One region of the Gemella sp. 20925_1_85 genome, then DNA from elsewhere that is predicted to be linked to it. Evidence: predicted binding sites of a transcription regulator. Region 1 holds the regulator's gene; the other holds the start of a gene.
The links. The regulator CtsR, encoded in region 1, represses protease genes until heat stress. The targets are predictions, from matches to a motif close to ATGGTCAATAAAGGTCAAACA.

Region 1 (4,457 bases):
TTTATAATCAATATTAATTGTTCCTGTTAATTCAGGATCTTGTAACAATTCTTCACTCAGTAAATCTTCAATATTTTTTTGAATACTTCGTTTTAATGGACGAGCTCCATATTCTTTTATACTTCCATCTTCAACAATTTTAGCCATTGCTTTTTTCGTAAGTTTAATAGTAATATTTCTATCTTCTAATCTCTTAGATAAACCATCTATTAATAATTCAGAAATTTTTTCCAACTCTTCTTTTTCTAAAGTTTTGAAGACGATTATATCATCAATTCTATTTAAGAATTCTGGACGATATTGTTTTTTCAATGCTTCCATCATAGTGTTTTGAACATTCTTGTAATCATTCTTAATAGAATCACTACCTCCAAAACCTACAAATTTTTGATCATTAAGTTCGCTAACCCCAACGTTTGAAGTCATTATGATAATTGTATTTTTAAAATCTATCACACGCCCAGATGCATCAGTTAAACGTCCATCATCTAGTACTTGTAGAAGGATATTAAAGATTGATGGGTGAGCTTTTTCAATTTCGTCGAATAGAACTACTGAATATGGTTTTTGACGAACTTGTTCAGATAATTGTCCCGCTTCTTCATATCCTACGTATCCTGGAGGGGCTCCTACCAATCTACTAATAGAGTGTGGTTCCATATATTCACTCATATCAATACGAATCATATTATCTTCTGAGCTAAATAAAGCTTCTGATAAACTTTTAGCTAGTTCTGTTTTCCCTACTCCTGTAGGTCCTAGGAAAATAAAACTTCCTATTGGTCTGTTAGGTGCTTTAAATCCGCTTCTCGCTCTTCTAACAGCCTTGGCTAGACTAACTACAGCCTCATCCTGACCAATAACTCTCTTATGTAAAATTTCTTCTAGTTTTAACAGACGTTCACTTTCAGATTCAGTTAATTTTGTAACTGGAACCCCCGTCCAAGCAGCAAGAACTTCAGCTATGTGTTCAGAAGTAATCTTGATTTTATCTTTTGATAGGCTATCTTGCCAAGAAATTTTGAATTCTTCGATTTTACTAATTACCTGATTAACTTCATCACGTTTTTTAGCAGCTATTTCAAATTCTTGATTAACAACAGCTCTGTCTTTTTCTTTATTTAATCGAGTAAGCTCATCTTCATACTCTTTTAATTTATCAGGAGATTTATAATATCTTAGTTTAACTTTAGAACATGCCTCATCTATTAAATCTATTGCTTTATCAGGTAAACATCTGTCTGTAATATAAGTTGTACTTAATTTTACAGCTGAGTCAATTGCTTCATCTAATATTTCTACATCATGATGTTCTTCATATTTATGACGTAGTCCTTCAAGAATCTTAATAGAGTCTTCAGTACTTGGTTCTTCAACCTTAATTGGTTGGAAACGACGTTCTAATGCTGCATCTTTTTCAAAATATTTTCTATATTCTTCTGTTGTTGTAGCTCCGATACATTGAATTAAACCACGAGATAAGGCAGGTTTAAGAATATTTGATGCATCAGCACTACCTTCACTACCACCAGCTCCAATAATCGTATGAATTTCATCTATGAATAAAATAATATCTCCAGCATCTTCAATCTCTGCAATTATATTTTTTAATCTTTCTTCAAATTCACCACGATACTTAGTACCAGCTAGTAATGTACCCATATCTAATACCATTACTCTCTTTCCTAATAAATTACTAGGAACATTTTGCGAGACGATTCTTTCTGCTAAACCTTCAACTATCGCTGTTTTCCCTACTCCAGGCTCTCCAATTAATACAGGATTATTTTTAGTACGTCTATTTAAAATTTCGATCATACGCGTAATTTCTTTATCACGTGCTAATACAGGATCTAATTTATTATTAAATGCATCTCTAGTTAAATCTTTTGCTAAAGAATTTAATGTTTTAGTTTTTGAGGAACTATTCTCAGATTCTGCAATCTTTTTAAATCCTTCATACAATTTAGATACCAATGCGTGATTTTTTTTCACTAAATCAAATAATTCATCAACTAAACCATCGACATTTATCCCTAATTTATCAGTTAATAAACGCACTGCTGTTCCAGTCTCTTCTTCAAGTAAAGATAATAACAAGTGTTCACTAGTAACAACAAAACTAGAAGTATCATCTGCATATCTTTGACTATTTTCTATCGTTCTAACTGCTCCATTTGTATAATCTATTTTCATTAAAACATTACGATAAAAATCCGTTCCCTCTAATTCTGCTTCATAAAAGTCTACTACATTTTTTCTAAAATCATCATAGTAAACACCATGCCTGTTAAGCATCTTACAAGATATAGTATTTTGCATACTCAACATAGCCAATAATAAATGTTCTGTTCCTACAGCTTTAACTCCAAAATCATTTGCTTCTTCTTTTGCTGTTGTTAATACCATAAGGGCTGTTTCATTAAATCTTATATACATAACATCATCCCCTTTTATTATATTTTATATTTGTTAAGAATCTTATTGTCAGATCCTTTATATTTGCTTTGGTTTGATTAATCATTTCTTCAGCACTATTTTCATCAATACAATCTAAATATTGATTATGCACCGCTGTAACAATTTCTAAACTGTCTATAAAATGATTATAATCAAATTTATCGATATACTCTTTATCCAGTAGTATTTTAGCTAATCTAATAGCCTCATCTACTTCAACAATCTCATTCTCTATTGTCTCAATTAAATAATCAATGTAGTCTTTATTTGCGTGAAGAGTTATTTTGGTGATTCTGATGAATCCACCTCCACCTCGTTTACTCTCAATTATAAATCCGTGTTCTGGTGTGAATCTTGTCTTTATTACATAGTTTAATTGAGATGGTACACAGTCAAATTTTTGTGCAACGTTACTTCTTTTTATAATTATATGATCTTCTGAAGCCTCGTTAAATAAGCCCATAATATATTGTTCAAGTATATCAGTCATATTACTATTATTCATAAGAGCACCTCCTTTATTGACTAAAATTGACCTTTATTAAATTATACTACATCTACAATATTTTGTACACAAATAACATTGATTTTAAGGGGATATAAAAATAAAAAAACAACTCAAAAATCATGATTTTAAAAAAATCTTTTATTCTTGAGTCGTCCATTATAATTCTATTTTCTAATAAAAGTATTTAGATTAAAAATATTTATCTCCATTAATTAGTTGTTTTTAGTTTTGATTTTCTATTAAAAATTAGATTCATTACAATCGCAACAATTGTTCCTAATACAATTCCACTATCAGTAAACATACGGATAAAACTTGGTAATTGAGCAAATGCCGTAGGAACTGTTGTTACACCTAATCCTAAACCAACAGAACAAGCAATTATCATCAGATTTTCTTGTTTAGCAAAATCAGTATTCCCTAACATTTTTACACCATATGCAAGTACCATACCAAACATACTAATCATTGCACCACCCAGTACCGGTTGAGGTACGATTGTAGCTAAAGCACCAATTTTTGGAATTGATCCAAAAACTAGAAGTAACAGTACCATTACATACATTACTTTTTTACTTTTCACTCCTGAAATTTGTACAAGACCTACGTTTTGAGAATAAGTAGTATATGGAAATGCATTTACTAATGATCCAATCATAACCGCTAATCCTTCTGCTAAATATCCTCTTCTTAAATCAGGCTCTTTAACCTCTTGATTACAGATATTTCCTAGGGCATAATATACACCAGTAGATTCAATCATACTAACTATTCCAACTATAACAAATGTTAAAATCGCACTTATATTAAATTCAAAACTAGCAAACTTAAGTGGTGTTGGATGTTGGAACCAACCTGCTTGAGTAACTTCTGTTAAACTTACCATCCCCATAAAACTAGCAATAACGGTTCCTGATACTAAACCTAATAAAATTGCTATTGATTGAATAAATCCAGTAGTAAATTTATATATTACTAAAATAATTGCAAGCGTAATACATGCCAATACGATATTTTTTGGATTTCCAAAATCTTTAGATCCTTGTCCCCCTGCAATATAGTTCATGGCAACTGGTACTAATGTAATACCTATAATTGTAACAACACTACCAGTAACAACAGGTGGGAATAACTTAGCCACCTTAGCAAAAAATGGTGCTATTCCAACTACCACTAATCCTGAAACAAAAATTGCTCCATACATAGTTGGTAAACCTGAGCTATTTCCTATAGCTATCATCGGCGCAACAGCTGTGAAAGTACATCCAAGAACAACAGGTAAACCAATTCCTGTAAATTTACCTTTATACACTTGTAAGAATGTTGCTACCCCACACATAAAAATATCAACCGACACTAGATAAGTTGTTTGCTCTGCAGAAAGACCTAATCCTCCTGCAACAATTATCGGTACAATTACCGCTCCTGCGTACATTGCTAGTACGTGCTGTAAACTTAAAATAAAAGTTTTCAAGATTCTTTTCTCCTT
Region 2 (4,457 bases), on a different contig from region 1:
GTGGAGTAAGAGGTTTTGGTGATAAAATTTCTGAATTACTAAATATTCCGGAAAATGCTCTGTTCCTATGTGGCCTAAGTATCGGTGTTAAAGATGAAGAGTTATCAACGGAAAAAGTTAAACCTAGATTACCAGTCGCGGCTAATGTAGGATATAATGAATTCCCTAAATCAAATGTAGAGGTATTAAAAGAATACCGTCAAACTATGGCAGACTTCGCAGAAGCACGCGAGACAAAAACATGGACTAAGAAATTTGCTGACTTCTATGCACAACCTTCAGGAATAGAAAAAGTAACTAAAGAACTATTAGAAAAAAATGGTTTTGTAAGTGAGAAGGAAAAATAATCTTAAGTAAAATTACTTAAAAATAGATATATTAAAAATGTAGAAGAGTTAATTTAATTCTTTGAAAATAGTGTCATTTGCTGAAGGTACGGGATAAAAATAATTCGGTTTGAAAATTATGTTTAGATAAATATAAATTATCGTTGGGGATGGCTCGATAAAATTGATTTCTTTGAAATCACGATTTTGAGCCATTCTTTTCTATAAATCTAATTGACAAATCTTGATACATGTATTATATTTAAGAGAAGGATAAGAAAGGAGAGTTCAAAGTGGTAAAATAATGGTATATATTAATTAATTGTTTATTTATTCTTGCTAAGTCTAATTATAATTTTTTTAATATATATAAAGAGAGCATCACTCTTATTTTACCGTTGAGCTAATCATTTATGAAAAAAGAATATAAATTAGGTAAAAGAAAATTGGAAATAGAAATTCGTAGAAGTACAAAAAAAGAATTTTTACAAAGTGTTTTTGGAATTTCTATTGTAGGAATATTAATTTATTATTTTTTCTTTAATAAATAGTAAAAGTATAATGATGGGGGAACTAAAATGACAGAATCAAAAACTTCTGAAGCACAAAAGAAAGCGAGTAAAGCTTATTATGAGAAAAATAAAGAACGTGCTTTAATGAATAATAGAAGAACTGCGGCTAGAACATTCGTGAGACACTATGCAACAAAAGAGGATATGGAAAACTTAATAGAAATATTTAATAATGAAAATCCTAATGCAAAATTGTAGCTAATGTTTTAGTAAATCGTAAAATTATTGATAGTTTACTTTACAATAAAATATATAATCTATGCGTGATTTATTTCACGCTTTTTTATTACTAAAAAAAACACCTATGAAGTCTCATAAGTGTCTTGCAGAGCAGAAATGAATCTCTCTGAGAAAGTTACCAGTAGAGCATATATATTTATATCTCTAAGATAATATTAAGTATAATATATAGTTTAAAGTGGTGGACGAAAAAATACTAAACTTAAAAAAGTATAAATTATAACTCATAGACGCAGTGGTTTATTGATATCTAAAATCGCTTTATGAAAGCTTTTTAGATATCTAATAAACTGTGCGAGGGTGACTCGACAAAATCGATTTCTGCGAAATCACGATTTTTGAGTCACTCCTTTTTTTTCTTTTTAAATTTTTTCAAAAAAACTATTGTCAAAAAAGGTCAAACATGCTATAATTTATTTAAGGTCAAAGAAGGTCAAAAAGATAAAACTAAATAATACTCCATAAAACCTTTTAGTTTGTTAAATATTTAGTTGTATCTTTTGATGGCAGTATCTTAATTGTATTAGAGATACTGGTAAACGAATAATAATACCTCTTGATCTAATAATTTAATCAAAGGAGATTTACAATGGATATTAATAGTTTTACTAATAGTGTGAAAGAAATCTTAGCGAAATCTTCCGAATTAGCAACTGAGAAAAAAAGTCAAAGTATTACGAGTGAGATGTTCTTAAAAGCGGCTCTTACTGGTAGTAATTTATATAGTGATATATTAGGAAGAGTAAATGTTGATAAGGTGAATTTAACTCATGAGTTAGATAACGAGATTGCGAAGGTAAATAGTGTAGAAGGAGATAATATCAATTACGCTAGCTACTTAAGTAATGATTTGAATGCTTTATTAATAGAAGCTAATAAATATAAAGAGAAATATGAAGATAAATTTATTTCGTGTGAACATATTGTTCTAGCGAGTTATTTGAAAAATAGTATAGTAAAAAAATATATCGATAAGGTGACTACGTTAAAAGAATTAGTAGCGGTTATAGATAATATCAGAGGAGGTAAAAAAGTTATGAACGAAAATCCAGAAAACAACTACGAAGTTTTAGAAAAATATGGTCGTGATCTTGTAGAAGCTGCACGTAGTGGTAAAATTGATCCTGTGATAGGGCGTGATGAAGAAATAAGAAATGTAATTAGAATTTTATCAAGAAAAACAAAAAATAATCCAGTGTTGATAGGGGAACCTGGGGTAGGTAAAACTGCGATTGTTGAGGCACTGGCTCAACGTATTGTACGCGGTGATGTACCTGAAAGTCTTAAAGACAAAACTGTATTCGAACTTGACCTTACTAGTTTAGTTGCAGGAGCTAAATATCGTGGTGAGTTCGAAGAGCGACTAAAAGCTGTATTAAAAGAAGTTAAAGAAAAAGATGGAAAAATCATTCTATTCATCGATGAAATTCATATGCTTGTTGGTGCTGGTAAAACAGATGGAGCAATGGATGCTGGTAACATCTTAAAACCAATGCTTGCTCGCGGTGAACTACACTGTATCGGTGCTACTACTCTTAATGAATATCGCCAATATATCGAAAAAGACTCTGCATTAGAACGTCGTTTCCAAAAAGTTCTTGTTAATGAGCCTACTGTAGAAGATACAATTTCAATTCTACGTGGTCTTAAAGAAAGATTCGAAGTTTACCACGGTGTGAAAATCTCTGACCGTGCGATTGTAGAAGCAGCAGAATTATCTAACAGATATATTACTGATAGATTCTTACCGGACAAAGCTATCGATTTAATCGACCAAGCTTGTGCAACTATTAAAACTGAAAACTCTTCTAACCCAGCTGAATTAGATACAATCAATCGTAAAGTTATGCAACTTGAAATAGAAGAAAAAGCACTAAGTGGTGAAGATGATGATGTGTCTAAAAGACGTTTAGAAAACTTAAAAGAAGAGTTGGCTAATTTAAAAGAAGAACAAAATAAACTTCAATTACAAGTTGATAGCGAAAAAGAAAAATTATCAGCTGTTAAAAATCTTCGTGAAAAAATTGACAGAGTCAAAGTTGAATTAGAGCAAGCTCAAAATAGCTATGATTTAGAAAAAGCATCTGAGTTACAATATTCTACTTTACCAAAATTAACTCAAGAGTTAGAAGAATTAGAAGAAAAATCTAAACACGAAGAATATAAACTTCTAAAACAAGAAGTTACTGAAGATGAGATTGGATTCATCGTAAGTCAAATGACTGGTATCCCTGTAACTCGTCTAGTAGAAACTGAAAAAGAAAAATTATTACATCTAGCTGATACTATTCATGAAAAAGTAATAGGTCAAGATGAAGCTGTAGAGAGTGTAACTAACGCAATCTTACGTTCTCGTGCTGGTATCGCAGATCCTAACAGACCAATCGGTAGCTTCTTATTCTTAGGTCCTACAGGGGTAGGTAAAACTGAGCTTGCTAAAGCATTAGCTCTTAACTTGTTCGATGATGAACGTAACATCGTACGTATCGATATGAGTGAATACATGGAAAAACACTCAGTTAGCCGTTTAATCGGTGCCCCTCCAGGATACATCGGTTATGAAGAAGGTGGACAACTTACTGAAAGTGTAAGACGTAATCCTTACAGCATTATCTTAATGGACGAAATCGAAAAAGCTCACCCAGATGTGTTCAATATCTTACTTCAACTTCTTGATGAAGGTACACTTACTGATTCTAAAGGTGTAGTAGTAGATTTCAAAAACACAATAATTATCATGACTTCTAACATCGGTTCATTAGAACTATTAGAAGAAGTTAAAGATGGTGTGATTTCTGAAGAAACTCGTAAAAATGTTACTAACCAACTTTACGGATACTTCAAACCAGAAATTCTTAACCGTATGGATGATATAATTATCTTCAAACCATTAACACAAGATAATATTAAAGGAATCGCTAATAAACTTCTTAATGAACTAGTTGCGCGTATTGCTAATAGAAATATTACTTTAACATATACTGATAATATTTCTAGCTGGGTTGCGACTGCTGGATTCGATATGAAATTCGGTGCTCGTCCACTTAAACGATTCATCCAAAGTCAAATCGAAAACAAACTTTCAGTTGAATTAATCCGTCATGGTATTGAAGATGGAATGGAAATTCACCTAGACTATGTAGATGATCAATTGAAAATAGATATAAAATAATATATTTATTTACCCCCATACAGAGAATGATTTGATGAATTCGATTTATTAGAAATCGTAAGTATTAAGTCACACTTAAATAACTATAGACCTCAGGAGGAATCCTGGGGTCTTTTTTTGTATTAAATTATAAGTGATTATTGTTGA

Region 2: the regulator CtsR is predicted to act here: its motif matches at 1,522-1,542, upstream of clpB (ATP-dependent chaperone ClpB).

Annotation. Positions count from the first base shown of each region.
Region 1 covers NZ_JAPWCC010000011.1:120-4,576, reverse strand. The annotation lists gene O3884_RS04675 (ATP-dependent Clp protease ATP-binding subunit) at 1-2,439, opposite strand, end outside; gene O3884_RS04670 (CtsR family transcriptional regulator) at 2,444-2,965, opposite strand; gene O3884_RS04665 (nucleobase:cation symporter-2 family protein) at 3,177-4,442, opposite strand.
Region 2 covers NZ_JAPWCC010000005.1:74,100-78,556, forward strand. The annotation lists gene O3884_RS03030 (nitroreductase family protein) at 1-347, shown strand, start outside; gene O3884_RS03035 (hypothetical protein) at 905-1,096, shown strand; gene clpB (ATP-dependent chaperone ClpB) at 1,728-4,310, shown strand.